4 regions of the Streptomyces vastus genome follow, and region 4 is predicted to be linked to each of the others. Evidence: riboswitches for the same ligand, from Rfam matches in the RefSeq annotation. Region 4 holds a riboswitch; each other region holds the start of a gene.
What was found. A riboswitch is a leader RNA that binds a small molecule or an ion and turns the genes downstream of it on or off. The one in region 4 is predicted to bind cobalamin.
Positions count from the first base shown of each region.

Region 1 (6,963 bases), on a different contig from region 4:
GGCACCCTTGCGCCGGCCACCCTGGTTCACGGCGGCGACCGAGGCGTCGAGGGTCTTCAGGAACGGCACGATGCCGTTGGAGTGCCCGTTCGTACCGCGGATCAGCGCACCGCGGGAACGGATCCGGGAGTACGCGACGCCGATGCCGCCCGCGTGCTTCGAGAGCCGGGCGACCTGGTGGTAGCGCTCGTAGATGGAGTCCAGCTCGTCCTTCGGGGAGTCGAGGAGGTAGCAGGACGACATCTGGGGGTGCCGCGTACCGGAGTTGAACAGGGTGGGGGAGGAGGGCAGGTAGTCGAGGCGGCTCATCAGCCGGTAGAGCGCGGCGACTTCGTCCACGGAACGGGTGGTGTCGTCATCGGCCAGTCCGCTCGCCACGCGCAGCAAAAAGTGCTGGGGCGTTTCGATGACGTACCGGGTGATCGGGTGTCGCAACAGGTACCGGCTGTGGAGCGTACGCAGCCCGAAGTACCCGAAGCGGTCGTTGCCTTCGGGGTCGATGAGGCTGTCGAGGCGAGCCGCATGGATCCGTGCGAACTCGGCTGTGCGGTCGGCGATCAGGCCCTCGCGGTGCCCTGCCGCGACCGACTCGGAGAATGACCGCACGTCCTGCGAGGCGGCCTCGGCCGCGATGCTGATGTTCAGCAGCCGGGCGGCCAGCTTCGAATAGGCGGGGTCCTCGGAGATCAGGCCCGCGGCCGCCTCGGTGGCCAGCTCGCGCAGCTCCGCCCCGTCCGCATGGGCGGACCGGCCGCGCAGCGCAGCGGCAGCGACCCGGCCGGGGTCGGTGTCGGGGAGATCGGCGGTGAGGTCGGTCAGGGTCCGCAGCAACGCGGTCCCTGGTGTGTCGGTCTCGGCCTCGGCCCTGTCCTGCTGGTCCTGTGTCGCTTTCGCTGAGACCGGATCGGCCGGCGCGATGGTCACGTGGGGCTCTCCCTCGCTCGGTAAGGGGCCTGCGGGGAGAGGGTGGTTCGGGGTACACGGGCGTACGCGCTCTGCGGCAGCGGGACGCCGCGTCCACCGGCCCACTCCGCGAGGCCCGGACGTCATGGTCGCCCGGGCCGGATCGGCCTGGGCGCGCTGTCGGCAGGTCCTCGGACTGACGCTCGCGCACGCCCCGTCCCGAGGACGGACATGCACAAGTACACCGTTGCGGGACAGTTCCGGATTCGCACCGGATTCCCCTGCGGCGACAGCGAGCATGAGCATACATCTTGTGTTGGGCTTGGGAAGCGCACCCCACATGTTGTGTTGCGTGGTGGGCTCAGGCTGAAGAGCCGCGTGAACAGTGACGGCCTCTACAGCTCCAACTCGTAGGTCAGCAGTCTGATGTCGTCGAGGTGCGGGATCGGGTTCCAGTCGCGTTCCGGAGTGCGGGTGAAGCCGAGACGTTCGTAGATGCGATGGGCTGAGTGCATGGTGCGCTGCGTCGACAGGACGATGCGTACGCAGCCTTCGGTGGCCCGTGCGCGATCTGTGCAGGCGCGTACGAGCGCCTCTCCGACACCCCGGCCGCGGGCCTCCGGGGCGACGGCGAGCATCCGTATCTCGGCCTCACCGGGTTCCGCGATGTCGGCCATCGGTCCGCCGGAGGGTACGAACGTCACGCCGCCCAGCACGCGGTCGTGCTCGACGGCGACCAGCACCACGGCCGCGGCGGCCCGCTTGCCGACGTCTCGCAGCTCGCCCAGGTACTCGTCGCTTTCTCCGAAGTCGAGCAGGCCGTCCCCGAGATAGGCCTGTGCGGTGATCTCACCGAGGGTCTCGTACTCCTCCGGGGCTGCCCGCCTGATCGCGATGTCCATGCGGTGCAGTGTGCATCAGGTGTACGACAACGGCCCTGCGGTTTTCCCCGTACTGGATCTCAGCACGGGGGCCTCAGCCCACCCCTGGCCATTGCGGCAGCGTAGCCACGAAGTCCTTCACGAAGTCACGGGGTCCCGGGCCGAGGGCGACGCGGCCCGTGACGGCCCTGCGGGAGGTGAGGACGGGGGAGTCTGCGTAGTAGACCTGCTGTGCGGCTGAGGGGATGAACACGGTCTTGCCGCGGGTCAGTTCGCTCGCGGACTCGACGATGACCGCGCCCTCCGCGACGGTGATGAACGACTCGTCCGCGCACACGCCCACCGCGAGCGGATCGTGCAGCGGGCAGGCGTCGCCCCCGCCGTGGCGGCGGTAGGCGTCCATGTAGACCCGCAGCAGGCGGGCCGCCAGCGCCGTGCCCGCGCCCGCCGCTTCCACGGCGGCGAGGTCGGCGGGCCGGAAGAGCCAGCGGAGCGAGGCGTCCAGGTCGACCATCGTGAACGGGATGCCGGAGGACATGACCACCTCGGCGGCGTCCGGGTCGGCCCAGATGTTGAACTCGGCGACCGGGGTGACGTTCCCGGGCACCTGCGCGGCGCCGCCCATGAACACGAGCTTCTTGACGCGGTGGGCGAACGCCGGGTCCTCCAGGAGTGCGATCGCCACGTTCGTGAGCGGGCCCGTGGCGCACACGGTGAGCTCGCCCTCGTAATCCCGGGAGAGCCGGAGGAGGGCCTGCGCCGAGGACTCCGGCAGGTGGGCGGCCGTGGAGTCGGGCAGCGTCTCGTTGCCGAGGCCCGCCTTGCCGTGGAAGGCGGACGCGGACGTGTACGGGAGGCGGGTCAGGGGGCGGCCCGTGCCGCGGTGCACGGGTACGTCGGCGTCGATGCGCATTGCCCGGGTCAGGGCGCGGGCGTTGAGGTAGGTCTGCTCGGCGGGGAGGTTGCCTCCCACGGAGGTGTAGGCCTTCAGGTCCCACAGCCCCGTACCGAGGAGGTACTGCAGGGCCAGGGCGTCGTCTATGCCGGGGTCGCTGTCGAGGACGATCGGTGAACGAAGGGTCACGCTGACCAGCGTAGCCGCGGGCGGTCGTGCCGCCAGGGGGCTCCGCCCCCGCCGCCCCTACCCGTTCCCGTCCCCCAGGGGCTCCGCCCCCGGACCCCCGGTCCTCAAACGCCGGACGGGCTGATTTTCAGCCCGTCCGGCGTTTGAGGACGAGGCCGTTCAGGCCGATGGGGGTCTGGGGGCGCAGCCCCCAGCGGGGTGCGGGGCCGGCCCCGGGATGGGACGGGTAGGGGCGGCGGGGGCGAAACACTCCCCCCGCCCCGGCCCCCTAGTGCCCCGCCCCAGCCGTAGCCGTAGCCGGCGGCAACTCCACCTGCACTCCCGCGTCACCCGCATCCGCCGTGTAGTCACCGGGAGCCGTCTCGTCGATGCCGTCGGGCGCCTTCGTCGCCCTCAGCACGAAGGTCAGGATCACCGTCACCACCACGTTCAGTACGAACGCCGTCAGGCCGATGTAGCCCATCTCTCCGAGCCCAGGAATCTCCGCGTTGGAGCCACCGAAGTGCTTCTGGGTCGGGGAGGCGACCCCGTATGCGGCGACCGTGCCGTAGACCATGCCGACCGCCCAGCCGGCGAGCAGCGCCCAGCGGTGGAACCAGCGGGTGAACAGGCCTCCGACCAGGGCCGGGAAGGTCTGGAGGATCCAGATGCCGCCCAGGAGCTGGAAGTTGATCGCGACCGTCTTGTCCATGGTCAGGACGAAGGCCAGCGCGCCCACCTTCACCAGCAGCGAGACCAGCTTGGAGACCTTCGTCTCCTGGGCCGGAGTCGCATCGGGCTTGATGAAGTCCTTGTAGATGTTGCGGGTGAAGAGGTTCGCCGCCGCGATGGACATGATCGCCGCCGGTACGAGAGCGCCGATGCCGATCGCCGCGAACGCCACGCCCGCGAACCAGTCGGGGAACATCGTCTCGAAGAGCTGAGGGATCGCCAACTGCCCGTTCTCCACCTTGATTCCGGCCGCGATCGCCATGAAGCCGAGCAGCGCGAGCAGACCCAGCATCAGGGAGTACAGCGGCAGGATCGTGGTGTTGCGGCGGATCACCTCACGGCTGCGCGAGGAGAGCGTCGCCGTGATCGAGTGCGGGTACATGAACAGCGCGAGCGCGGAGCCCAACGCCAGCGTGGCGTACGTCCATTGGCCCGCCTCGGCCGGGACCAGCACACCGCGCGGCGCCCCCGTCGCCTCGTTGGTCTGGCTGAACGCGTCGCCCGCCGCGGCGAAGATGTCGTCGAAACCGCCCAGCTTGATCGGGATGTAGATGATGGCCACCGCGATCACGATGTAGATCAGGGTGTCCTTCACGAACGCGATGAGGGCCGGGGCGCGGAGACCCGACGAATACGTGTACGCCGCCAGTACGCCGAAGGCGATGAGCAGCGGCAGGTCCTTGATGAACCAGTTCGTGTTCTCGCCGCCGCCGACGCCCATCACGTCCAGCACCGCCTGGATGCCGACGAGTTGGAGCGCGATGTACGGCATCGTGGCGAGGATGCCGGTCACGGCCACCGCCAGCGACAGGCTCTTCGAGCCGAACCGCCCGCGTACGAAGTCCGAGGTCGTCACGTAGCCGTGCTTGTGCGACACCGACCAGAGCCGCGGCAGGAAGGTGAAGATCAGTGGGTAGATGAGGATGGTGTACGGCACGGCGAAGAAGCCGGCCGCGCCCGCCGCGTAGATCGCCGCCGGGACCGCCACGAACGTATAGGCGGTGTAGAGGTCGCCGCCGAGCAGGAACCAGGTGACCCAGGTACCGAACGACCGCCCGCCCAGGCCCCATTCGTCGAGGCTGTGCTCGTTCTCGGCCCTGCGCCAGCGCGAGGCCAGGAAGCCCATGACCGTGACGGCCAGGAAGAAGAAGATGAAGACGGCGAGCGCGACGCCGTTCACGCCGTCCTTCATGCCGACGCACCCCCGTTCTGGGAGGCCTCGGACCGGTCGGCCTTGCGGGCGCGCTGGTCACGCTGCCACAGCTGGTACGCGATCATCGTGAGCGCCGTGGAGATGAGCACCCAGAGCATCTGGTACCAGTAGAAGAACGGGATGCCGATGAAGGACGGGTCGACCTTCGCGTACGAGCCCACCCAGAGCATCGCCACGAACGGCGCGAAGAGGCAGAGACCGATCACCACACGCACCGGTGTGACCACCGGTCGCTTCACTTCCGACGCTCTTGGCGCATCCGGCGCGTCTGTCGCTTCTGGCATATCGCGGCTCCGTCCCCTCACTGATCACCTGTGCAAGCGCAGGAAATCTAAAGGACAGTTCCGCTTTATGGAACCCCCGTCCGGAATGCGGAAGTAGTTGTGCGCATTCAGTGGCGACCCTGTGTGATCAGCCGTCTCGCGTGATCAGCAGCAGCGGAACCCCTGCCTGGGATCCGACTCCTGACGCTCCGTTCGCTCCCGCTCGAACTCGCGACGGGAGGGTACGAGCGCATCCGGGTGTGCCGTACGGACGTGGGTGACATAGCGGTCGTACGCGGACTCGTCGGTCAACTCCCGTACGTACCACCGCACGGACCTAAGAACCCGGAGCAGCCCCGACAGCATCGTGTTCCTCCTCCTTCTCCTGACGGGTCGGGATCAGCCCGGCCGGCGCCACGATCTTCGACTCCACGTACGGCGCTTCGCTGAGCGTGGACAGCGCGGGGCGGCGTACATGCCTGATGCATACCCTGGCCGCGTCCACGATCACGATCACGATGAGCAGTGCGAGGACCGCCGAAAGGATGCCGTCCACGGTGGAGTTGGTGACCACGGTGCGCATGTCGTCCATGTTCTTGGCCGGTGCGAGCACCTCACCGCGATCGATGGCGTCCTGGTAGACCGAGCGCTGCTTGAAGAAGCCGACGCGCGGATCGCTGGAGAACACCTTCTGCCAGCTCGCCGTCAGCGTCACCGTGGCGTCCCAGGCGAGCGGGATCCCGGTGACCCAGGCCCACTTGAGGCGCCCGGACTTCACCAGCAGCGTCGTGCAGACGGCCAGTGCGACCGCCGCGAGCAGTTGGTTGGAGATGCCGAAGATCGGGAACAGCTGGTTGATGCCGCCGAGCGGTTCATGGACGCCCACCCACAGGAAGTAGCCCCACAGACCGCAGACGATGCCGCTGGTGATGACGAGACCGGGCTTCCAGCTCACGTTCTTGAAGGGTTTGTAGAGGTTTCCGAGCGTGTCCTGGAGCATGAAGCGGCCCACGCGCGTGCCGGCGTCGAGGGCGGTGAGGATGAACAGCGCCTCGAACATGATCGCGAAGTGGTACCAGAACGCGCGCAGACTGTCCCCGGTGATCTGGGAGAAGATGTCCGAGATACCGATCGCGAGTGTGGGCGCACCGCCGGTCCGCGACAGCAGGGACGCCTCCTCGACGTTCCGCGCCGCCGCCGCCAGGTCCTCCGGGGATATCTGGTAGCCCCAACTCCCCACCACCTGCGAGGCGTTCTGCACCGAGTCCCCGATGACACCGGCCGGGGCGTTCATCGCGAAGTACAGACCCGGGTCGATGATCGACGCCGCGATCAGCGCCATGACCGCGACCGAGGACTCCATGAGCATGGAGCCGTACCCGATCATCCGTACCTGCGTCTCCTTCTGGATCATCTTCGGCGTCGTACCCGAGGAGATGAGGGAGTGGAAGCCGGACAGCGCCCCGCAGGCGATGGTGATGAAGACGAACGGGAAGAGCGAGCCCGCGAAGACCGGACCGTCACCGCGTGAGGCGAAGTCCGTGACCGCGTCCATCTTCAGCGTCGGCAGGGCGATCACGACGCCGAGCGCGAGCAGGAAGATGGTGCCGATCTTCATGAACGTGGAGAGGTAGTCGCGCGGCGCCAGCAGCATCCACACGGGCAGGATCGAGGCGATGAAGCCGTACGCCACCAGCCAGATCACGAGGGTCGAGGGCGCCAGTGTGAAGGTGTCGGCCCAGGACGACTCCGCGACCCAACGTCCGGCCACCAGTGCGAGCAGCAGCAGCGCGATGCCGATCAGCGAGACCTCGCTGACCCGTCCTGGCCTCAGGACCCGCAGATAGAAGCCCATCAGCAGGGCGATCGGGATCGTCATCGCGATGGAGAAGGTGCCCCAGGGCGACT
Region 1 covers NZ_BAAASJ010000026.1:23,689-30,651, forward strand. Annotated here, with positions in the region: gene ABD357_RS11750 (ribonucleoside-diphosphate reductase subunit alpha) at 1-924, opposite strand, end outside; cobalamin riboswitch at 1,069-1,209, opposite strand; gene ABD357_RS11755 (GNAT family N-acetyltransferase) at 1,299-1,805, opposite strand; gene ABD357_RS11760 (nucleoside hydrolase) at 1,879-2,868, opposite strand; gene mctP (monocarboxylate uptake permease MctP) at 3,137-4,771, opposite strand; gene ABD357_RS11770 (DUF3311 domain-containing protein) at 4,768-5,076, opposite strand; gene ABD357_RS11775 (CstA-like transporter-associated (seleno)protein) at 5,221-5,421, opposite strand; gene ABD357_RS11780 (carbon starvation CstA family protein) at 5,393-6,963, opposite strand, start outside.
Region 1: it holds a riboswitch for cobalamin, as region 4 does, so the genes downstream of both, ABD357_RS11750 (ribonucleoside-diphosphate reductase subunit alpha) here and ABD357_RS24645 (cobalamin biosynthesis protein) in region 4, are expected to answer to the same signal.

Region 2 (6,963 bases), on a different contig from region 4:
GGAGGGCGCGCTGGCTTGCCGGGACTGTGCGCGCGCCTGCACGGACTTCCTCGCCCTGCTGAGGTGACGAGTTTGCTGGAGTGACGGCCGGCCCGCGGTGACGGGCCGCCGCCTGCCCCTCCGACTGTCAGCCGCCGAGCGTCCGGCCCACCCGTACGTTCCAGCGTCCGGCCCGCCCGCTGAGCTCCGTCGCGGTGAGCGGCGGTACGTCGATCCGCCAGAACGCCGCCTCCGGGGCGCCGAGCGCCCGTACCACCGCGGCCCGTACGATCTCCGGCTCGACGACGGCGAGGGTCCGGCCCTCGAACTGCCCAGCCACATCGAGCCACTTGGCGACCCGGTCGCACAACCCGCGTACGGATTCACCGCCGTGCGGTGCGTACGACGGATCCGCCAGCCAGCGTGCGACCGCCTCCGGTTCCCCGGCGCTCACCTCGGCCAGGCTCGCGCCGCGCCAGCGGCCGACGTCCAGTCCCGCCAACCCGGGCTCGTCCGCGGCGTCGAGACCGAGCGCGGCGGCCGTCTCGCGACAGCGCACGCCGGGGGAGACCAGGGCCCGGTCCACAGCGGGCAACGAACCCTCGGCCGCCTCCGCGAGCCGCAGCCCGGCGGCATCGAGGGAGCATCCGTCGTCGAAACGCGCCTCCCGCAAGGCAGCACTGATCGCTGGTGAGATCAACATCACTCGGCTGGTCATCGGCCCACTCTCGTACTCAAACGCCCGCTCAAAGCCCTTGCCCGCACCGGGAATTGGCGCGTGACCAGGGCAACGGCGCACGCTCCGGCACCGCGTGCGCCCTTGGCCGCCTCCCCGCTTCGCGATACGGTCTCGTCGATATTGACGACGGTTCGACGGAAGCCGGTGAGAATCCGGCACGGTCGCGCCACTGTAAGCCCGTACTGACCGCCACCCGCCAGGGGCGGTTCAGGCCGGGTAAGTCAGACCCGTGGCCGTCGTCCTGTGCACCACCAAGACGGGACGCGAGTTCCCCAGGAGGTCCTGCCACATGGCGCAGTCCATCGCTCAGCCGAGCGCAACCAACCCCGCCGCACCGGCCGCCGTGCCGGCCAAGCTGCCGATCGGCGCGATCGCCCCCTGGGCGGTCTTCTTCGGCATCCTGATGCTGGTCCTGCTCTACTTCGTCGGCGCCGAGCAGGGAGCCACCTCCCTGCTCTCCGGTGAAGGCGTGCACGAGTGGGTGCACGACGCCCGCCATCTGCTCGGCTTCCCCTGCCACTGACGGCGACGAGGAAGCGTACGAGCACATGGACTCAGCAACCGTCAGAAACCTCCTGGTGCGTGGCATGCTCGCGGGACTCGCCGCGGGCCTGCTCGCCCTGGTCGTCGCCTACTTCCTCGGCGAACCACGCGTCGACGAGGCCATCGCCTTCGAGGAGGCACACGCCCACGAGCACGGCGGCGAGGAACTCGTCAGCCGCACCATGCAGTCCACCGCAGGCCTGAGCACCGGCGTCCTCGTCTACGGCGTCGCGTTCGGCGGCATCGCCGCCCTCGCGTACTGCTTCGCACTCGGCAGGATCGGCCGCTTCGGGCCGCGTGCGAGCGCGCTGCTGCTGTCGACCGCGGGCCTGCTCGCCGTCTACGTCGTGCCGTTCCTGAAGTACCCCGCCAACCCGCCGGCCGTCGGCAACCCCGACACCCTCAACCAGCGGACCACGCTGTACTTCCTGATGGTCGTGCTCAGCGTGCTGCTGGCCGTCGGCACGGTAATCCTCGGCAAGCGCCTCGCGCCACGCCTGGGCAACTGGAACGCCACCCTCTCCGCGGGAGCCTTCTTCGTCCTCGTCGTCGGTCTGGCTTACGCGCTCCTGCCGTCCTTCAACAACGTCCCCGAGGGCTTCCCCGGCACCCTGCTGTGGCAGTACCGGCTGGCCGCCCTCGCGATCCAGGTGACGCTGTGGACGGCGTACGGCCTGCTATTCGGGTACCTCGCGGAGCGCATACTGGCTCCGCGTACGGCTGCCGCCCGGCGGGGGAGCGCCACACAGGCAACTCCCGTACCGCAGTGAGCAGTTGAGTCAAGAGATGGGCCCCCGGACAACCGGGGGCCTTTCCTTGTGCCATCCACTGTCACCCACTCCTGCGTGTTCCCAATTTCTGGAACACGTTCTACGGTGTGCGCCGTCAGGATCGGGCGGCCGGAGCAGCAGGCCAGTGGGAGCCCCGTGGGAGCCAGGAGGCGCCGTGCATCTCGAATACACGCCGGAGCAGCAGGAGTTGCGCACCGAACTGCGCGCCTACTTCACCGAGTTGGTACCGGAGGACGTGCACGCCCGGTACGCCGACCCGGCCGCGCAGAAGCGGTTCTACCGCGAGACCATCCGCCGGCTCGGCTCCGACGGCTGGCTCGGGGTGGGCTGGCCGAAGGAGTACGGCGGGCGCGGGCTGAGCCCGATGGAACAGTTCATCTTCTTCGACGAGGCGGCCCAGGCGGGCGTACCCCTGCCGCTGATGGCGCTGAACACGGTCGGACCGACGATCATGCAGTTCGGCACCGAGGAGCAGAAGGCGTACTTCCTGCCGAAGATCCTCTCCGGCGAGATCGACTTCGCGATCGGCTACAGCGAGCCCGACGCGGGCACGGACCTGGCCGCGCTCAAGACCAGGGCTGTACGGGAAGGTGACGATTACGTCGTCAACGGCCAGAAGATCTGGACGACGAACGGTGACACGGCGGACTGGGTGTGGCTGGCCGTCCGTACCGACCCCGACGCACCCCCGCACAAGGGCATCACCATGCTCCTCGTCCCGACCTCCGACCCCGGCTACTCCTGCACCCTCATCAACACCCTCGCCTCGCACGACACCACCGCGAGCTACTACGAGAACATCCGCGTCCCCGTCTCGCGCCGCGTCGGCGAGGAGAACAAGGGCTGGCGGCTGATCACCAACCAGCTCAACCACGAACGCGTCACCCTCGCCGCCCACGGCACCATGGCCATCCGCGCCCTGCACGACGTGCAGCGCTGGGCCATGGAGACCAAACTCGCCGACGGCCGCCGCGTCGTCGACCTGCCCTGGGTGCGCCGCCGCCTCGCCCAGACCCACACCAAGCTGGACGCGATGAAACTCCTCAACTGGCAGATGGTGAACGCCGTCCAGGAGGGCACCCTCACCCCGCAGGACGCCTCCGCCGTGAAGGTGTACGGCTCCGAGGCGCGCCGGGACGCGTACGCCTGGCTCATGGAGATCGTCGCCGCGGCCGGAGCCCTGAAGGAGGGCTCGGCGGGCGCGGTGCTCCACGGGGAGCTGGAGCGCGGCTACCGCTCGGCCGTGATCTTCACCTTCGGCGGCGGGAACAACGAGATCCAGCGCGAAATCATCTCGTGGATCGGCCTGGGGATGCCGCGGGTACGGCGTTAGCTGTTTGTGACGAAGATTTATAGTTGGCACGAAAGAGGGATAGTTGGCATCAAGATCACCCTCATTTCTCAGAGGTGACGGCGCATCACTTCGATGCACCTGGCTCGGGCCGCGTTCCCGACCAGGCCGCCGAACGTCTCGGGGCGAGGCAGCTTCGACCACATGTGGACCCTGGGATGGATCAAGCCCACGGAGTGGTGAGAGGTGAGGTGCGGCACCTCTCGGGCCGGGGCGTTCGACGTGCCGATCTTCGCCACGGCGTCGGTCCGTCGACGCACAGAAGGAGCCCCGCAACGCCCGCCGCGACGTCTATTGAACAGCCGTGCACACTGGACCGGGACGGTCAGCTCCCCAGAAGTCGTTCTGGTGGAAGCCGTGCGAGGAGGCACCCGCCGTCGGCTGAACGCCATGCCCGCGGGGGGCTGCGCGACGTCCTCGACGCCATGGGTACCTGGGCCATGTCGGTTCCGGATGCCAAGCCGGAAAGCGCCTCGTGAGGCAGAGCCTGGGGGATAGGAGTGAGTCCGTCACGGGACGGTGTCACACGAGTTGTTCGGCGAACCGGACCCGGCGGACAAGGACCTCCCGAGACTCGGTCCACAGGCCGACCAAGCGCCCGGTGAACCCGCCCGCCACTTCGGTGGAGAGATAGCGTCCGTCCAGGCGGGCGAGGACATCGGTGCCGGTTCCGTCACCGATGCCCAGTTCGATGTCGTCCGGTCCGTTCCAGGTCGGCGGCGTGGATCGGATGCGGAGGCTGACAGGGGAGTCGGGCAGCGGGCCGGAGCCGAGAGTCGTCTGGATCTGTCCGATCCGTGCGACGGCCGTGACTTGGCCGTCGGCGACGCGCAGCCCGTACCAATGAGCACCATCGAGCCGTAGCGCGACGGTGAACACACCCTCCCCTGGATCGACGAGGAAGTCGGCCTCCCAGTGGTCTCCGCCGACCCGCGTGAACAGGCCCGAAGGCTCGCCGGTCTCGCTCGGTGCGTGACGCACGACCACCCCTTCCGGCACGCTGCGGACGAACCGGTCGGGACGCTCCCCTGGCGAGACCCACCTGAGATGCGGTCCGGGCGCGGAGAAGTCGTCCTCGAAGTCCCGCTGCCCGGTGGGGACGCCTGCGCTCGCCGGCTTGAAGTGCGGCCAGTCCTCCACCCAGGAGACGTCGGCGAGGAACGTCTCACGCCCGTTGACGTGGAAGCGCGGACTGCGGCCGCGCGGCCGTGTACCGAGATACACCGCTGCCCACGTCCCGTCGGGGCGCTCCACCAGATCGGCATGACCGACGTTCTGGATGGGATGAGCCGTGCTGCGGTGGCTGAAGACCGGATTGTGCGGTGCTGCCTCGAACGGCCCGCGGGGACTGCGTGAGCGTGCGACCGACACCACGTGGCCCCGGTCGGTGCCGCCTTCGGCGATTACCAGGTACCACCAGTCGCCGCGCCGGTAAAGGTGCGGCCCCTCGGAATGGGCCAGGCCGGTGCCGTGCCAGATCCATCGCGGCTGCTCGAGGACCACGCCCTGCTCCAGATCGACCGCGACCTGCCTGATGCCGATCTCGGTCTCGGACCACGAGCAGTAGGTGATCAGGCACGTTCCCTCGTCGTCCCAGACCAGGTCCGGGTCGATGCCGTCGAGTTCGGTCAGGCACACCGGCGCCGACCACGGCCCGGTGGGGTCGGTCGCGTGGTAAACCTGATGACCACCGCGAGCATCGTCGATGTTCGTGGTGATCAGCCAGAACCGTCCCCCGTGATGGCGCAGCGTCGGAGCGTAGATGCCGCGACTCGACGGCGACCGGCCTGCGGGGAACTGGTCGTCCCTCGTCAGGGCGTTGCCGATCTGACGCCAGGACACCAGGTCCCGGGAATGCCAGATCGGGACGCAGGGGCTGTACTCGAACGACGAATTCGCCAGGAAGTAGTCCTCGCCTACTCGGCACACCGATGGATCGGGATACATCCCTGACAAGACCGGGGCGGTGGCCGCGTCGGCGCTCCTACCGCCTTCCGGCAGCATCGAACTCATGCGAAACACTTTCCTTGGTTCGAACCCGGGCTGATCAGCACCTGTTCGGACGTGTTCGGGTGGTGGGGCGTCACTGAGGCTCGGCCGATGTGCCGGCCCGGCGGGCCGGGTCGTAGGCGCGCAGGAAACCGCACATGCCCAGCGTCTGCCGGGGCGGTTGGGCGATACGTGAGACGGTCGCCTTGTACAGGTGGTTGAAGTCGCCGTTGCGCAGCGAATCGATCTGCCGCAGTGCCGCCTGTGCGGCGGCCAGCGCACCGTCGTCGACTGTCTTCTCCCAGGCATCCAGGCGTGGCTGGACGAGTCGCACGGCTGCCGCGCAGAAGTCCTCGTAGGCCGAGCGGTTGCCGCGCCGCCACTGGTGCGTCAGCTCCCTGAACCCTTCGATGGCCAGGTCCCTGCGTGCCTGGGCGCGCTCGGGGTCGCGGGTCCCGTCGGCGTCGAGGAGCGAGGCCGCGTCCGGATACGTCTCGGGGGAGAGGTGCGCGGGCGGGAAAGTCATGACTGCGTCGCCCGCCTCAGGAAGGCCGCTGTTCTGCATGACGACGATCACGCGCAGGTCTTCGTCGTTGATGGCGCGGTGGATCGTGCCAGGGGTGAACCAGACCGTGTCTCCGGGGTGCAGCTCGGTCGTCGTGTGGCCCTTGTAGTTGAGGGTCTCCAGCCGGCCGTGGCCGCTGACGACGACGTAGCACTCCGAGCAGACGAGGTGCATGTGGGGCGAGCCGCCGTGTTCGTCGTCCGCCGTGGGCCAGGGGTACACCTCGAGCTGGCTCAGTCCCACGGCTCCGGGGAAGTCGGGGAGGGCGGTCACGGCGTGAACCTCTGGGCGATCGGCTCGAGTTCACGGCGGTCCACCATGCGGTCGATGAACACGAAGCGGTGGCTCAGGGACAGGGTCTCACCGGGCTCGAGCTTGATCTCGGTGTCGAAGGCGGGCGACGGGTTGAGGCAGGCGAAGGCACTGCTGCGGGCGAACCACTTCAGCGGGACGGCGGCCGTGGTGGTGCCGGCGTAGGCGAGGACCGTGGCACCGCCGTCGATCTCGTCGTGTTCGCCGGTGATGGCCGCCCAGGCGCCCTGGGTGCCCATGACGGCGTCGCCTTCATGACCCCCGTCGGCGATGACGTCCGCGCCGGTCCATGCCCGGGGCCCGCGCCAGAACAGTCCGGTGTATCCGGCGTTGGGGCGGCCGTGTGCGGTGGGGCTGCCCAGTTCCAGCGGCACGCGGTGAACGTTGGTCAGGTCGGTGGTGAAGTCCAGCGCCCAGACGCCGTCTTCGGTGTCGGCGCTGTGGAAGCGAAGGGTGCGGGTCTCGTCGATCCACACCTCGTCGCTGGAGGCCACCCAGTCCAGGACCTCCGAGATCGACACCTCGATGCCGCGGTCGTCCTGCCGGCCGAAGCCGCGGTGCACCTGCCGTCCGTGGTTCTCGCGCCAGACGTAGCCGTGGCCCGGCGCCCCCTGCTCGAAGGTGGGCCCACCCCAGAAGTTGTCGCTGGACAGATGCGACCAGGTCATCTGCAGGCCCTTGTGCCAGCGGTGGT
Region 2 covers NZ_BAAASJ010000031.1:170,405-177,367, forward strand. Annotated here, with positions in the region: gene ABD357_RS15165 (four-helix bundle copper-binding protein) at 1-67, shown strand, start outside; gene ABD357_RS15170 (histidine phosphatase family protein) at 128-697, opposite strand; cobalamin riboswitch at 808-970, shown strand; gene ABD357_RS15175 (CbtB domain-containing protein) at 1,008-1,241, shown strand; gene ABD357_RS15180 (CbtA family protein) at 1,267-2,031, shown strand; gene ABD357_RS15185 (acyl-CoA dehydrogenase family protein) at 2,207-3,385, shown strand; gene ABD357_RS15190 (glycoside hydrolase family 43 protein) at 3,926-5,416, opposite strand; gene ABD357_RS15195 (cupin domain-containing protein) at 5,487-6,230, opposite strand; gene ABD357_RS15200 (DUF6807 domain-containing protein) at 6,227-6,963, opposite strand, start outside.
Region 2: it holds a riboswitch for cobalamin, as region 4 does, so the genes downstream of both, ABD357_RS15175 (CbtB domain-containing protein) here and ABD357_RS24645 (cobalamin biosynthesis protein) in region 4, are expected to answer to the same signal.

Region 3 (6,963 bases), on a different contig from region 4:
GCGGTGTCGTCGGCGTCGAGATGGCCACCGCCTGGCAGGCCCTCGGCGCCCGCGTCACGGTCCTCGTCCGCGGCAAGGGCCTGCTGCCCCGCATGGAACCCTTCGCCGGGGAACTCGTCGCCGAGGCACTCACGGAGGCGGGCGCGGACGTGCGGACCGGCACATCGGTGGAGTCGGTGACGCGCAACGGCTCGGCGGTCGTGGTCGTGACGGACAAGGGCGACCGTATCGAGGCCGACGAGATCCTCTTCGCCACCGGCCGGGCTCCGCGTACCGACGACGTCGGCCTGGACACGGTCGGTCTGGAGCCCGGCTCCTGGCTCACCGTCGACGACAGCTGCCGGGTGGCGGGCAGCGAGTGGCTCTACGGGGTGGGTGACGTCAACCGCCGTGCGCTGCTGACCCACCAGGGCAAGTACCAGGCCCGTATCGCGGGCGCCGCGATCACCGCGCGCGCCGCGGGCGTCCCCCTCCTGGAGTCCAACTCCTGGGGCGCCCACGCGGCGACCGCCGACCACGCCGCCGTCCCCCAGGTCGTCTTCACCGACCCGGAGGCCGCCGCGGTCGGCCTCTCCCTCGCCGAGGCCGAGCAGGCAGGCCACCGGGTCCGCGCGGTCGACATCGACCTCGCCTCGGTGGCGGGCGCCGGCCTCTACGCCGACGGCTACCGCGGCCGGGCCCGCATGATCGTCGACCTCGACACCGAAACCCTCCGCGGCGTCACCTTCGTCGGCCCCGGCGTCGGCGAACTCCTCCACTCGGCGACGATCGCGGTGGCCGGGGAGGTCCCGGTGGACCGGCTCTGGCATGCGGTGCCGGCTTATCCGACGGTGAGTGAGGTGTGGCTGCGGCTGCTGGAGGCTTATCGGGACGCGTAGTCGCGCCTTTGGGGGCCGTCGGTCCCGGTTGGGTCCGGTGACCGGCGGTCTCTGCGGTATGACCCACGCCACACGTGCGCGCGGGAACTCGCATCCCCCTCCGGCCGACTTCTGGACCGCCGCGACCGAACACGGCCGCACGGCCCGTCCCCGCACGACCGGAGAAGCCCGCCGATGACCACCGCTCCCTCGACCGAGACGGACGACTCCCCGGACCCGGAATCCCCGGACTCCCCGGAATCCGGCACCCCCGCACCGCGGCGCAGCATCTGGTCGCCGCTGCGCCCCCTGGTGCTGCGGCTGCACTTCTACGCCGGAGTGCTCGTCGCCCCGTTCCTGCTCGTCGCCGCCACGACCGGGCTGCTGTACGCGGCTTCGTTCCAGGCCGAGAAGATCGTGTACGCGCATGAGATGACCGTTCCCGTGGGCGAGGACAAGCTGCCGATCTCCGAGCAGGTGGCCGCCGCGCGCGAGGAGCACCCGCAGGGCACGGTCGCCGCCGTACGCCCCTCACCGGAGGCGGATGCGAGCACCAGGGTGCTGCTGTCCGGTGTCCTGGGCGTCGACCCGGAGCACAAGCTCGCCGTGTTCGTCGACCCGTACACCGGGGAGGTGCGCGGCGCGCTCGAGCAGTACGGCTCCACCGGGGCGCTGCCGCTGCGCACCTGGATCGACGAGTTCCACCGCGATCTGCACCTCGGCGAGACCGGCCGGCTCTACAGCGAACTGGCGGCCAGCTGGCTGTGGGTGATCGCGGGCGGCGGTCTGGTGCTGTGGTTCAGTCGCCGCCGTAAGCAGCGGAAGGTGCGCGGCACCAGCGGTCGCCGCCGCACACTGGGTCTGCACGGCACGGTCGGCGTCTGGGCGGCGGCCGGATTCTTCTTCCTGTCGGCCACGGGCCTGACCTGGTCCGCGTACGCCGGATCCCACATCGACGCCTTGCGCACATCCCTCAACCAGGCCACCCCGGCGGTGTCGGCGTCGTCGGGCGGCGAGCACGCCGAGCACGGGTCCGCCTCCGCCGAGTCGGGAGCCGACCACGGCGTCGGCCTCGACAAGGTCCTGGCCGCCGGCCGCGCCGAGGGCCTGGGCGACCCGGTGGAGATCGTGCCGCCGGCCGACCCCTCGTCTGCGTACGTGGTACAGCAGGTCCAGCGCAGCTGGCCCACCAAGCAGGACGCGGTCGCCGTGAACCCGACGAACGGCCAGGTCATGGATGTGGTGCGGTTCGCCGACTACCCGGTGCTTGCGAAGCTGAGCCGCTGGGGCATCGACGCGCACACCGGCGTCCTGTTCGGCATCGTCAACCAGATCGCACTGATGGGCCTCGCGCTCTGCCTGATCCTGCTGATCCTGTGGGGCTACCGCATGTGGTGGCAACGCGGCCGCACCTCCGCCTTCGGCCGCCCGATCCCACGCGGCGCCTGGCAACAGGTCCCGCCGTACGTCCTCGTCCCCCTGATGGCGACCGTCGCCGTGGTTGGCTACTTCGTCCCCCTCCTCGGCATCCCCCTGGCGGCCTTCATCGCCGTGGACGTGGTCCTGGGCGAGATCGCCTATCGGCGGGGAAAGCGGACGTACGCGCGGTAGTTGTGGCGAAGAATCCGGCCGTCGCCGAAGAAGGGCATGAGGAAGACAAGTCGCGCTGCCTGTTTGCTCGGGTGCTCGGGCCGGGTCCCGTCAGCCGGGACCCGGCCCGCTGTTCTCAGCGCGGAAGTCCGTCGCGTACGCGCCGTGCCGCCGCCGTCATCCGTTCCAACGTCGGCCCGGCCTCGGCCCAACTCCGGGTCTTCAGGCCGCAGTCGGGATTGATCCACAGTCGCTCTGCCGGTACGGCGAGCAGCGCCCGGTCGATCAGATCGGTCAGTTCCCGCTCTTCCGGGACACGGGGCGCGTGGATGTCGTACACGCCAGGTCCGACCGCCTGCGCATAGCCGGCCGCGGCGAGTTCGTCCGCGATCTGCATCCTCGAGCGGGCCGCCTCCAGGCTGATCACATCGGCGTCCAAATCCTCGACGGCGCCCAGGATTTCACCGAACTCCGCGTAACACATGTGCGTATGGACCTGGGTGTCCGCGCGTACGGCTGAGGTGGCCAGCCGGAACGCCTCGGTGGCCCAGGCCAGATACGCGGGCCGGGTGGCCTGGCGCAGCGGGAGCGCCTCGCGCAGCGCGGGTTCGTCGACCTGTACGACGGCGGTTCCGGCGGCCTCCAGGTCGGCCACCTCGTCGCGCAGCGCCAGCGCCACCTGGCGCGCGGTGTGGGCGAGCGGCTGGTCGTCGCGTACGAAGGACCAGGCCAGCAGCGTGACCGGCCCGGTGAGCATGCCTTTGACGGGGCGCTCGGTCAGCGACTGCGCGTACGCGGTCCACGCCACCGTCATCGGCGCGGGACGCGAGACGTCACCGGCCAGGATCGGCGGCCGCACGTAACGGGTGCCGTACGACTGGACCCAGCCGTGCCGCGTGGCGAGGTATCCGGTGAGCTGTTCGGCGAAGTACTGCACCATGTCGTTGCGTTCGGGTTCGCCGTGTACGAGGACGTCGAGCCCGGCCTTCTCCTGGAAGGCGATCGTGTCGTGGATCTCGGCGCGGATACGCTCCTCGTACGCCGCCTCGTTGATCCGTCCGGCCCTCAAGTCGGCCCGAGCCAGGCGCAGTTCGCGGGTCTGCGGGAATGAGCCGATGGACGTGGTGGGCAGCGGGGGCAGTTGGAGCCGGGCCTGCTGGGCGGCCGACCGTTCGGCGAACGGCTTGGACCGCCGGGCGTCCTCGGGTGTGACCGCCGCGCAGCGGGCCCGTACGGCGGGATCGCGGGTGAGCGAGGAGGCGGCACGGGAGGCCAACGCGGCGCGGTTGGCGGCGAGTTGAGGAGCGATGGATCCCTCGGTGAGACCGCGCGCCAGTGTCACCACCTCTGCCGTCTTCTGCCGCGCGAAGGCCAGCCAGCGGGCCACCTGCGGATCGAGGTCACGCTCGACCGCGACGTCGAGCGGTACGTGCAGCAGTGAGCAGGAAGGCGCCACATCCACCCGCTCGGCGAGCCCGAGGAGCGTGGCCAGGGTGGCCAGTGACCGCTCCAGGTCATTGATCCATACGTTGCGGCCGTCGACCACGCCCGCGACGAGCCGCTTGCCGGGCAGCCCGCCCACCGACGCGAGCGCGTCCAGGTTCGCGGCGGCCGGCCCGGTGGAGTCCATCGCCAGCCCCTCGACGGCGGACCGGGCGAGCACGGGCAGCGCCTCGCCCAGCCGGTCGAAATACGAGGCGACGAGCAGCTGCGGCCGGTCGGTGAGCGAGGTGAGATCGCGGTACGCGCGGGCCGTGGCGTTCAGGACGGCGGGGGACAGGTCCTGCACCAGCGCGGGCTCGTCCAGCTGTATCCAACTCGCGCCCGCCGCACGGAGATCGGCGAGCAGCTCGGCGTACACGGGAAGCAACCGGTCCAGGAGTGTGAGCGGCTGGAAGTCGGCCGGGGCGCCGGGCGCGGGCTTCGACAGGAGCAGGAAGGTGATCGGGCCGACAAGTACGGGCCGCGCGGTGTGGCCGAGTGCAACAGCCTCGCGCAGTTGGCCGACCGGCACGCGCGCGTCGGCCGTGAAGACCGTGTCGGGGCCCAACTCCGGTACGAGGTAGTGGTAGTTGGTGTCGAACCACTTGGTCATCTCCAGCGGCGCCACAGTGTCGGCACCGCGTGCCATGGCGAAGTAGCCGTCGAGCGGGTCCGCGTCGAAGGCGAGGCGATGGCGGGCGGGGACGGCACCCGTCATGACGACGGCATCGAGCACGTGGTCGTACAACGAGAAGTCCCCGGTGGGCACTTCGGAGATTCCGGCGTCGGCGAGCCATCGCCAGGCGTCGCGGCGCAAGTCGGCCGCGGTCGTGCGCAGCTGGTCGTCGGTGACTCGGCCGGCCCAGTAGCCCTCGATGGCTTTCTTCAGCTCACGGGACGGGCCCTGCCGGGGCCAGCCGTGCACGGTGGCACGGACCTGTGGGGTGGGGGAGGGGCCGGTCACGTTACTCTGCCCTTCGCGAGTCGCGGTGAGGATCCCGGGACGTCCGACGCGAAGGAACGGCAGATCGGCGAAGCCTGGTCACACGCTGCCCGCCTGCTCCGCCGGCCCTCCCACGAGGCCGCCGAGATCGCCGTACGCACCGGTGGCGCACGGGCAGTTGGCAGGTCTTCGGACTCGCGAGCTCGCCGTGCCCTCCGTACGAGGACACGACACCTACTGGCCGTCGCTTCCCGGATCCGTCGGGCGGATCCAGTGCGTATGACGACGTTCGTTCCCACTCACCGCTGCGGGGCAGTCCCGGATTCCCACCGGGTTCCCTCTTACGACGCCTCCCGCCTGGCGGACGGGGCGAACCAGCTGCTCGGACATCGTACGCACACAACGCGAGTGGAACGCGAGTCAGTTGTTGATGCAGCGTTGATGAAGAGACGCTCGCGAAGAAATGTTCGCGAACAAATCTTCCGGAAGGGTTGTTCGCGTTCTACGCTGCGCGTCATGGCGGACGACGGCACGACCGACATCACCCTCGACACGGCCGCGCTGCGCGTGCTCGCGCACCCCACGCGGCTCGCGTTGCTGAACCGGCTGCGACAGCAAGGACCCGCCACCGTGCGTCAGTTGGCCGCGCACTTCGAGCTGGACTCCGGCGCGGCCAGCTACCACCTGCGGCGGCTCGCGGCGGGCGGGCTGATCGAGGAGGACACGGAGCGGGGAACGAAGCGGGACCGGTGGTGGCGGGCCTTGCACCGGATCTCCGTGCACGATCCGGCCACGGCACCGGACTCCGCAGACAGCCGTGCGTACGCGCAGGCCTTGGCCCTGACTGACGGGGAGACCTTGCGCAGGGTGGCCGCCGAGGTTGTGCCGGTCATGCCCGACGAATGGTTCGGCGTCAGCGGCTTCATGAGCTACATGCTGCGTATGACACCCGGTGAACTTGACGCGATGAAGGGTGAGTTGTTGCGGGTGGTCGAGAGCTACCGGGAGCGCGAGCCCGCAGACGGGGCCGAACGAGTAGCCGTACAGCTGCAGTTGTTCCCGCTGCTCGCCGACGAGGCATGACTGCGCGGCCCGCCTTCCGCGACCCGAACGTCCTGCGCTGGCTGGGCGCCTACACCACGTCGGTCACCGGTGACGTCGCGTACTTCCTGATCCTTTCCTGGACCGCCATCCGCGCCGCCGGTCCCGCACAGGTCGGCGCCGTTCTCGCCGTCGGAGCAATACCCCGCGCCGTCCTCATGCTCGGCGGCGGCGTACTCGCCGACCGCTTCGGCCCACGCCGCGTTCTCCTTGCCAGCGACGTCGTACGGTGCGCGGCGGTACTGGGCGCCGCCGCGCTGACCGGGATCGACGGCCCTCGACTGTGGCCGCTGTACGTCGTGGCTCTGCTCTTCGGCGTCGTCGACGCGGTCTTCCTGCCGGCGGTGGGTGCCCTCCCACCAAGGCTCACGGAACAAGACCAGCTGGCCCGAGTGCAGGGGATGCGAGTGCTGGCGGTGCGCTTCAGCAACGCGATCGGGCCGCTGATCGCGTCCTTCCTGCTGGCGGCTCAGGGGGCAGCAGGCGCGTTCGCTTTGGTGGGGGTGCTGTTCGGGGTGTCGGTGGGGTTGCTGCGGGCGGTGCGGGTCGGGCCGGTGGAGGCAGCGGGGCGGGCGGGGACCGGCGAATGCGCGCCGCGCGGACGCCTGTTGGGCGAGCTGCGGGACGGCCTTCGGCACCTGCGTGGGCATCGGCGGCTGCGTCGTCTCGTCTGGGTCATCGGGCTCGGCGAGATGTGCTTCAGCGGGCCGCTCTTCGCCGGGCTCGTGCTGCTTGCTGACGAACGGGGCTGGGGCACTGCCGCGCTCGGCTGGATTCTGTCCGCATTCAGTGTCGGCGGAGCCGTGAGTGCGCTGACGATGGTGGTCGCGCGCCACGTGGCCGGAGCTGGGGCCGTACTGGCGGGATCGTTGCTCGCGACCGCCGTAGTGGTCACGGCGTTGGGCCGGATCGGCTCACCCGGAAGCGCCATCGCGCTGGGTGGGCTGCTCGGTGCCCTCAGTGGTGTCGCGATGGTGCTCGGCAATGCCC
Region 3 covers NZ_BAAASJ010000125.1:348,512-355,474, reverse strand. Annotated here, with positions in the region: gene ABD357_RS43960 (dihydrolipoyl dehydrogenase family protein) at 1-878, shown strand, start outside; gene ABD357_RS43955 (PepSY-associated TM helix domain-containing protein) at 1,053-2,468, shown strand; gene metE (5-methyltetrahydropteroyltriglutamate--homocysteine S-methyltransferase) at 2,584-4,893, opposite strand; cobalamin riboswitch at 5,036-5,266, opposite strand; gene ABD357_RS43945 (ArsR/SmtB family transcription factor) at 5,389-5,955, shown strand; gene ABD357_RS43940 (MFS transporter) at 5,952-6,963, shown strand, end outside.
Region 3: it holds a riboswitch for cobalamin, as region 4 does, so the genes downstream of both, metE (5-methyltetrahydropteroyltriglutamate--homocysteine S-methyltransferase) here and ABD357_RS24645 (cobalamin biosynthesis protein) in region 4, are expected to answer to the same signal.

Region 4 (6,963 bases):
ACGTCGGTGAAGTTGGACATCAGGGGGATCGCGCAGACGGCGACCCGCAGGACCTCCTCCCCGACGGGCGGAGCGACCACGGACTCGCGCACCGCGCCCCGCAGCGACACCGCCATCCCGTCCTCCTCGTCGATGCCGAGGCCGTGCTGGAAGGGGAGTACGCCGTATGTGGAGCGGCCGGTGAGGTCGTGGAGCATGTCCAGGCCCGGCTCCAGCAGCGACACATCGCCGCGGAACTTGTTGACCAGAAACCCGGCGACGAGCGCCTGGTCCTCGCGGGACAGCAGAGCGATCGTCCCGAAGAACGACGCGAAGACCCCGCCACGGTCGATGTCACCCACCACCAGCACGGGAAGCCGGGCGTTCCTGGCGATCCCCATGTTCACGATGTCCGTCCGCCGCAGATTGATCTCGGCGGGACTGCCCGCCCCCTCACAGATCACCGCGTCATACGTGCCCCGCAACTCGGCCAGGCACTCCAGCACGGTCCCGAGGAGCTGCTCCTGCCTGCCCCCGTGCAGCATTTTCCCGGGGGACACAGCGCCTGACAGCGGCTCCGCCGCGGGCCCAGACCCCCCGAAGAACCCGCGCGCGCTCAACTCGCCCACCGGTTTGCCCATCAGCACGACCTGGCTGCTGCGGTCGCTGCCCGGCTTCAGCAGTACGGGGTTCATGAGCGCCGTCGGCTCGACGCGTGCGGCCTGTGCCTGCATGGCCTGCGCGCGCCCGATCTCGGCGCCCTCGCGCGTGACGAACGAATTGAGGGACATGTTCTGCGCCTTGAAGGGCGCGACCTTGACACCCTGGCGCACCAGCCACCGGCAGATCCCCGCGGTGACGACGCTCTTGCCGGCGTCGGAGGTGGTCCCTGCGACAAGCAGCCCGCCGCCGCTCATGACGTACGCCCCTTTGCGCTCAGCCGCCCGTTGAGAAGCCGTGTCGTGAGGAGCCTTCCGGCCACGCACAGACCGAGGGCCAGTCCGCCCACCCGCTGCGAGAGGCGTACGGCCCGCTCGATGTCGTCGACCTGGACGGCCCGTCCGTCGCCGTTGAGTACCGGCCGGTGCTCAACTCGCCCGCCGTACGAGAGCCTTCCGCCAAGGCGCACGCCCAACGCCCCCGCGAACGAGGCCTCGACGGGCCCGGCGTTGGGGCTCGGATGCTTGGCGGCGTCGGACCGCCAGGCGCGTACGGCACCGCGGAGATCGCTGCCCGCGACGGTCGCGAGCACGGCGGTCAGCCGGGAGCCCGGCCATCCCGCCACGTCGTCGAGCCGCGCCGAAGCCCAGCCGTACCGCCGGTACTTGGGCGATTTGTGCCCGACCATGGCGTCCAGCGTGTTGACGGCCCGGAAACCGACGAGCCCCGGCACACCTGCCACGGCGCCCCACACCAGTGCGCCGACCACGGCGTCGGAGGTGTTCTCGGCGACGGACTCGACGACGGCCCGGGCGATCCCGTCGGCGTCCAGCGCCTGCGGGTCCCTTCCGCACAGGTGCGGCAGCCGCTCCCGGGCCGCTTCGAGGTCCCCGGCCGCGAGTGCCTCGCCGACGGCCCGTGCCTCGCGGCCGAGCGAAGTCCCGCCGACCACGGCCCAGGTGGCGGTGGCGGTCAGTGCGACGGAGGCGGTACGGGAGGTACGTACGGACGTGGCGGCGAGGGCCGCGAGGGATACGGCACCGCCTGCGCATACGGCGGTGTGCAGCGCGCCCCACCCACGGTGGTCCTGCCACAACACCCGCTCCACGGCGCCCGCGGCCCGCCCGAACGCGGCGACCGGATGCCCACGGCGCGGATCGCCGAGGAGCAGGTCACCGAGGAGGCCGGCGGCGGCGCCGTACGCGAAAACGCGATCGGCACGCATGGGGTCAGCCTGTCGCTACGTCAGGCAGAACCCTTTGGGTCCTTGAAACCCTCGTACTCGGCAAACTGATCCGCAACAGGCAGCCGCACATGGCGATATGTCCTCACTCAGGGTGTCCGCGCCCTGGTTCGACGAGACCGACGGCGAGAGTTCCTGGCTCCCGGGAAACTGCTTCCCCGGTGACAGTGGCGGGACCGCGCCGGACTCACACCGGCTTCCTCTTCTGCCGCCGTACTTGGCTCGGGCAGTCCACCACGCCCGCGAACCGCCGTCAACTTGCCGCTGACCTGCGAAGGGAGAGTGTGCTAAGGCCCACACGGGCGGGTGGGGTGCTGGACGTCGAAGGGTGGGGTGCGGGGACGTCAGGCCACGATCAGGTAGATGCCGTACGCGACCGCCGCCGTGCACGCCGTGAAGCAGGCGTACGCGCCGGTGGTCGCGAGGAGCGCGGAGTTGCCGTGGGCGGACGCCGACTCACGCCGGGAGAGGCCGGCGATGCCGAGGGTGAACAGGCCCACGAGGGCGACGGTGACGATGAGGCTGACTCCGAAGACGGAGCCGAGGGCTGCCCAGTCGATGTGCATGGTGTGGATTCCTCAGACCGTGGCGGTGCGGGTGGCGGGCTCGGCGTCCGGCTCTTCGACGGTGCCCGTCGGGGGCGGGGTGACGGCGGCGATGGCCGTGGTCACCACGTCGGGGGTCTCCTCTGCGCCGTCGCCCTCGTTGACGTTCGTGTGGTCGACCACCTCGCGGCGGGAGACGACCCAGATCGCGGCGCTGGACGCGATCAGGAAGACGGCGACGAACGCGGTGCCCCAGGTGCCGAAGGAGGTCACGTACTCCGCGATCGCGGCGGCCAGGGCCGCGGCCGGCAGTGTCAGGCCCCAGGCGACGAACATCCGGGTGGCGGTGGACCAGCGGACCACACCGCCCTTGCGGCCGAGGCCCGCGCCCATCACCGAGCCGGAGACCGAGTGCGTGGTGGACAGGGAGAAGCCGAGGTGCGAGGAGGCCAGGATGACCGTGGCCGCGCTGGTCTGGGCGGCGAAGCCCTGCTGCGGCTGGAGGTCGGTGAGGCCCTTGCCCATCGTCCGGATGATGCGCCAGCCGCCGAGGTAGGTGCCGAGTGCGATCGCGAGACCGGCGGAGAGGATGACCCAGACCGGCGGGTCGGAGTCGGGGGCGATGGCGCCGCCGGTGACCAGGGCGAGGGTGATGATGCCCATGGTCTTCTGCGCGTCGTTCGTGCCGTGGGCCAGCGAGACGAGCCCCGCGGAGGCGATCTGACCTGTGCGGTAGCCCTTCTTGGCGGCTTCGCCGTTCGCGTTCCTGCCGAGCCGGTACGTCAGCCGGGAGGCGAGCATCGCGGCGAGGCCCGCGACCAGCGGGGCAGCGATCGCCGGGATCAGCACCTTGGTGACGAGGACGCCGCCGTGCACCGCGCCGACGCCGGCCGAGGCGATGGTGGCGCCGATCAGGCCGCCCATGAGGGCGTGCGAGGAGCTGGACGGCAGGCCTACGAGCCAGGTCAGCAGGTTCCAGAGGATGGCGCCGACGAGCGCGGCGAAGATCACCTCGGGTTGGATGCCGGACTCGTCGACCAGGCCCTTGGAGATGGTGTTGGCGACCTCGATCGAGAGGAAGGCGCCGACGAGATTGAGTACGGCGGACATGGCCACCGCGGCCTTGGGCCGCATCGCGCCGGTCGAGATGGTGGTGGCCATCGCGTTGGCGGTGTCGTGGAAACCGTTCGTGAAATCGAACGCGAGGGCGGTGACCACCACTATCGCGAGGATCAGCGAGAAGTTCTCCATTTACCTGGTCTTCTATTGGACGTCAGCGGCTCGTGGACCGTAAGCAACCTGGATGAACGGAAGATGAACTCAGCAGGACCGTGAGGTGTATCAAGAGATGTATTAAAATGAGGCGCCGCCCCTCCCGTGGTACCGGAGGGGCGGCGGGGGAGTCGAACTCAAGCGGAGGATCGGGCTCCGTCGGCCCTTGCTTCCAGCTCTTGCTTCTAGCCCTTCGCGAACTTCTTGAGCCGGCTCATGGACCCGTTGAAGAGATTCTGGTCACCCGGCAGGCTCCCGCCGTTGTCGTACTGCCAGAACGTCCACGTCCTCCAGCTCGCAGGCAGCGCCCCTGCCGACGAGCTGTAGCGGGCCAGCCAGAGTGCGTGGTTCGAGGCGAACGCGGAGCTGTTGCCCGTGCAGTTCTTCCACCAGTGCGTGGTGGTGTAGATCACCGGGCGGCGGCCGGTCTGCCGCTTCACCTCGTTGCTGAACGACTTGATCCAGCCGACCATCTTGGCCTTGCTCAAGCCATAGCACTTCTTCTTGCCGTACGGGTTGTACTCGATGTCGAGCGCGGGCGGCAGCGTCCAGCCGTCCGCCCGCCAGCCGCCTCCGTTGCGTACGAAGTACGCCGCCTGTGTCCTGCCGGACGACTTGTGCGGCAGCGCGAAGTGGTACGCCCCGCGGACCAGGCCCGCGTTGCGCGCGCCGTGGTACTGCTGGCCGTAATAGGGGTTGCGGTAGGTGTGGGACTCGGTTGCCTTCACATAGACGAACTTGGCGCCTTTGCTCTTCGCCTTCGACCAGTTGACGTTCTTCTGGTGCGAGGAGACGTCGTGCCCCTTGGGTTTGGCTGCCGCCGAGACCGGAACCTCGACGAGAGCGGTGGAGCCGATGGTCAGCGTCGCCACGGAGAGCAGGGCGAAACGGGCCCGGCGACTGCCGGACAGTTGGCGACTGCGAGACGGTCGGCGACTTCGGGACGGTTTGCGATCACGGGCCATCTTTCCCCCCGGAATGGCGGCGTGCACGACAAATCTCCGCGAGGTTATTGGAAGATCCGTGAAACTCCGTCGGCCGTCGGCCAATTGATCCGGTCGGGCGTTCTGTTCGTATATGCGACCTTTCGGAGGTGCGCGTTCCGCCCTAAAGTGCCCTGGCCCGCGCCGGGCCGGCGCGCGCGGCTGGCAGGATCGCGGCATGGCCGAACAGCGGTGGGACGCAGGGGGCGGGCGGGACGTGGCGGGGCAGGGCGCGCGGGACGCGACGGAACGGGCCTGGCGCGAGCTTGTGGCGACGGCCCGCCGGACGGTGTCCGAAGGGCTGGTCGTCGGAACGTCGGGCAATGTGTCGGTCCGGGTCGGGGACACCGTCCTGGTCACGCCGACCGGAGTCCCGTACGACGAACTCGGGTCCGAGGACGTCTGCGGGGTCGGTCTCGACGGCCGGCAGGTGCTCGGTTCACTCGTTCCGACCAGCGAACTGCCCATGCATCTGGCGGTCTACCGCGCCACCGACGCCCGCGCCGTCGTCCACACCCATGCCGTGCACGCCACGGCCGTCTCCACGCTCGTCCCCGAGCTGCCGCTCATCCACTACATGGCCGCCGCGCTCGGCGGCCCCGTCCGCGTCGCCCCCTACGCGACCTACGGCACGGAAAAGTTGGCCGAGAACATGCTCCGGGCGCTGCGGAACCGCACGGCCTGCCTCCTCCAGAACCACGGCACCCTCACCTACGGCACCACCCTCCTTCAGGCCTACGACCGCACGGCCCAGCTGGAGTGGATGTGCCGCCTGTGGCTGACGGCGTCGTCGCTTCCGGGTCACTCGCCGTCGCTGCTGAGCCGGGAGCAGGTGGCGGAGGTGGGGGAGCGGCTGAAGGGGTACGGCCAGCCGTAACCGCCCTCCGGGCGCACTTTTCGCCGTCCCTTCGGCTGGCCGACAGCGGGCTCCGTCTGGAGACTGGACCCGTGCGCACAGTGAAAGTGACGGCCGCGGCCGTCACCGCCGCCCTGGCCGCCGGAGCCGCCACCGTCGCGGCCGGCCGCTTCGCGAGCGACGCCGCCTTGAAGGCGTCGCCGGACCGACCGCTGCCCACCGAACCCCGGCTCACCGTGCACGCCACGGCCGCCGGGCGGATCACGCTCACCCGAGCCCTGGCCTCCCAGCGGCCGGGCATGTACGGCCTGAGCGGCAACGCGAGCCATGCCGTCGTCGGTACGGTCCTGGACGCCGTCCCGCACCCCGCCGACACGGTCGTACGTCGACTGGAACGCGTCACCCGCGGCACGCTGGAAGCCGGCGACAAGGTGTGGTTCACCCCGACCGTGCACATCGGCGACCCGAGCACCGCGCTCAGCCTCGACCACACCGACGTCGACATCCCCGGCGAACTCGGCGCACTGCCCGCCTGGTTCGTGCCCGGCGCCCGCGCGACCTGGGTGATCACCGTGCACGGTCTGGGCACCACCCGCGAACACCCCATGAATGTCATGGAGTTGCTGCACCGCCTCCGCTTCCCCGTTCTCGACCTCGCCTACCGCGGTGACCCCGGCGCACCCCGCCCACCTGACGGCCTCTGTCACCTCGGCGAGACCGAGTGGCCCGACCTCGACGCGGCGATCCGCTACGCCGTGCGCTCCGGCGCCGAACAGGTCGTCCTGTACGGCTGGTCCACCGGCGCCACCATGGCCGTGCGCGCCGCCGCGCACTCCGCGCTGCGCGACCGGATCTCCGGGCTCGTGCTGGACTCGCCCGTCCTCAGCTGGGAGGACACGCTGCGCGCCCTCGCCGCGGCCCGCCGCACCCCCGGCGCCCTGCTTCCGCTGGCCGTCCGTGCCGCTCAGGGGCGCACGGGCCTGCAGGGCGACCGGATCCAGGGCGCGGCCGACCCCGACCTGCTCAAGGTGCCGGTCCTCGTCCTGCACGGCCCGGACGACGCGGTCGCCCCCTGGGCGCACTCCCGCCGTCTCGCCGACCGCCGCCCCGACCTGGTCACCCTGCACACCGTCCGGAACGCCCCGCACGGAGCCATGTGGAACGCCGACCCGGCCGGTTACGAAGAGGCCCTGCGCCGCTTCCTCACGCCGCTGATGTAGCCCTCGGCTACCTCCTCCCTCCCTCCCTCCCTCCCTCCCTCCCTCCCTCCCTTCCTTCCTGTTCCTTCTCGCGTTCCCTCTCGGCTTCCGGTTTGACCCCGAGCACCTGGTTGCCGGGGGCCTGTGAGCGCCCGTGGAGCCCGGTGCGTTGGCCTCCCCTGTCGCCCTCCGCGACCTTCCGTTTGGGTTTTCGGACCGTCAACCG
Region 4 covers NZ_BAAASJ010000059.1:55,167-62,129, reverse strand. Annotated here, with positions in the region: gene ABD357_RS24650 (cobyric acid synthase) at 1-896, opposite strand, end outside; gene ABD357_RS24645 (cobalamin biosynthesis protein) at 893-1,864, opposite strand; cobalamin riboswitch at 1,990-2,133, opposite strand; gene ABD357_RS24640 (hypothetical protein) at 2,227-2,448, opposite strand; gene ABD357_RS24635 (inorganic phosphate transporter) at 2,461-3,678, opposite strand; gene ABD357_RS24630 (lysozyme) at 3,885-4,664, opposite strand; gene ABD357_RS24625 (class II aldolase/adducin family protein) at 4,861-5,559, shown strand; gene ABD357_RS24620 (alpha/beta hydrolase family protein) at 5,631-6,758, shown strand.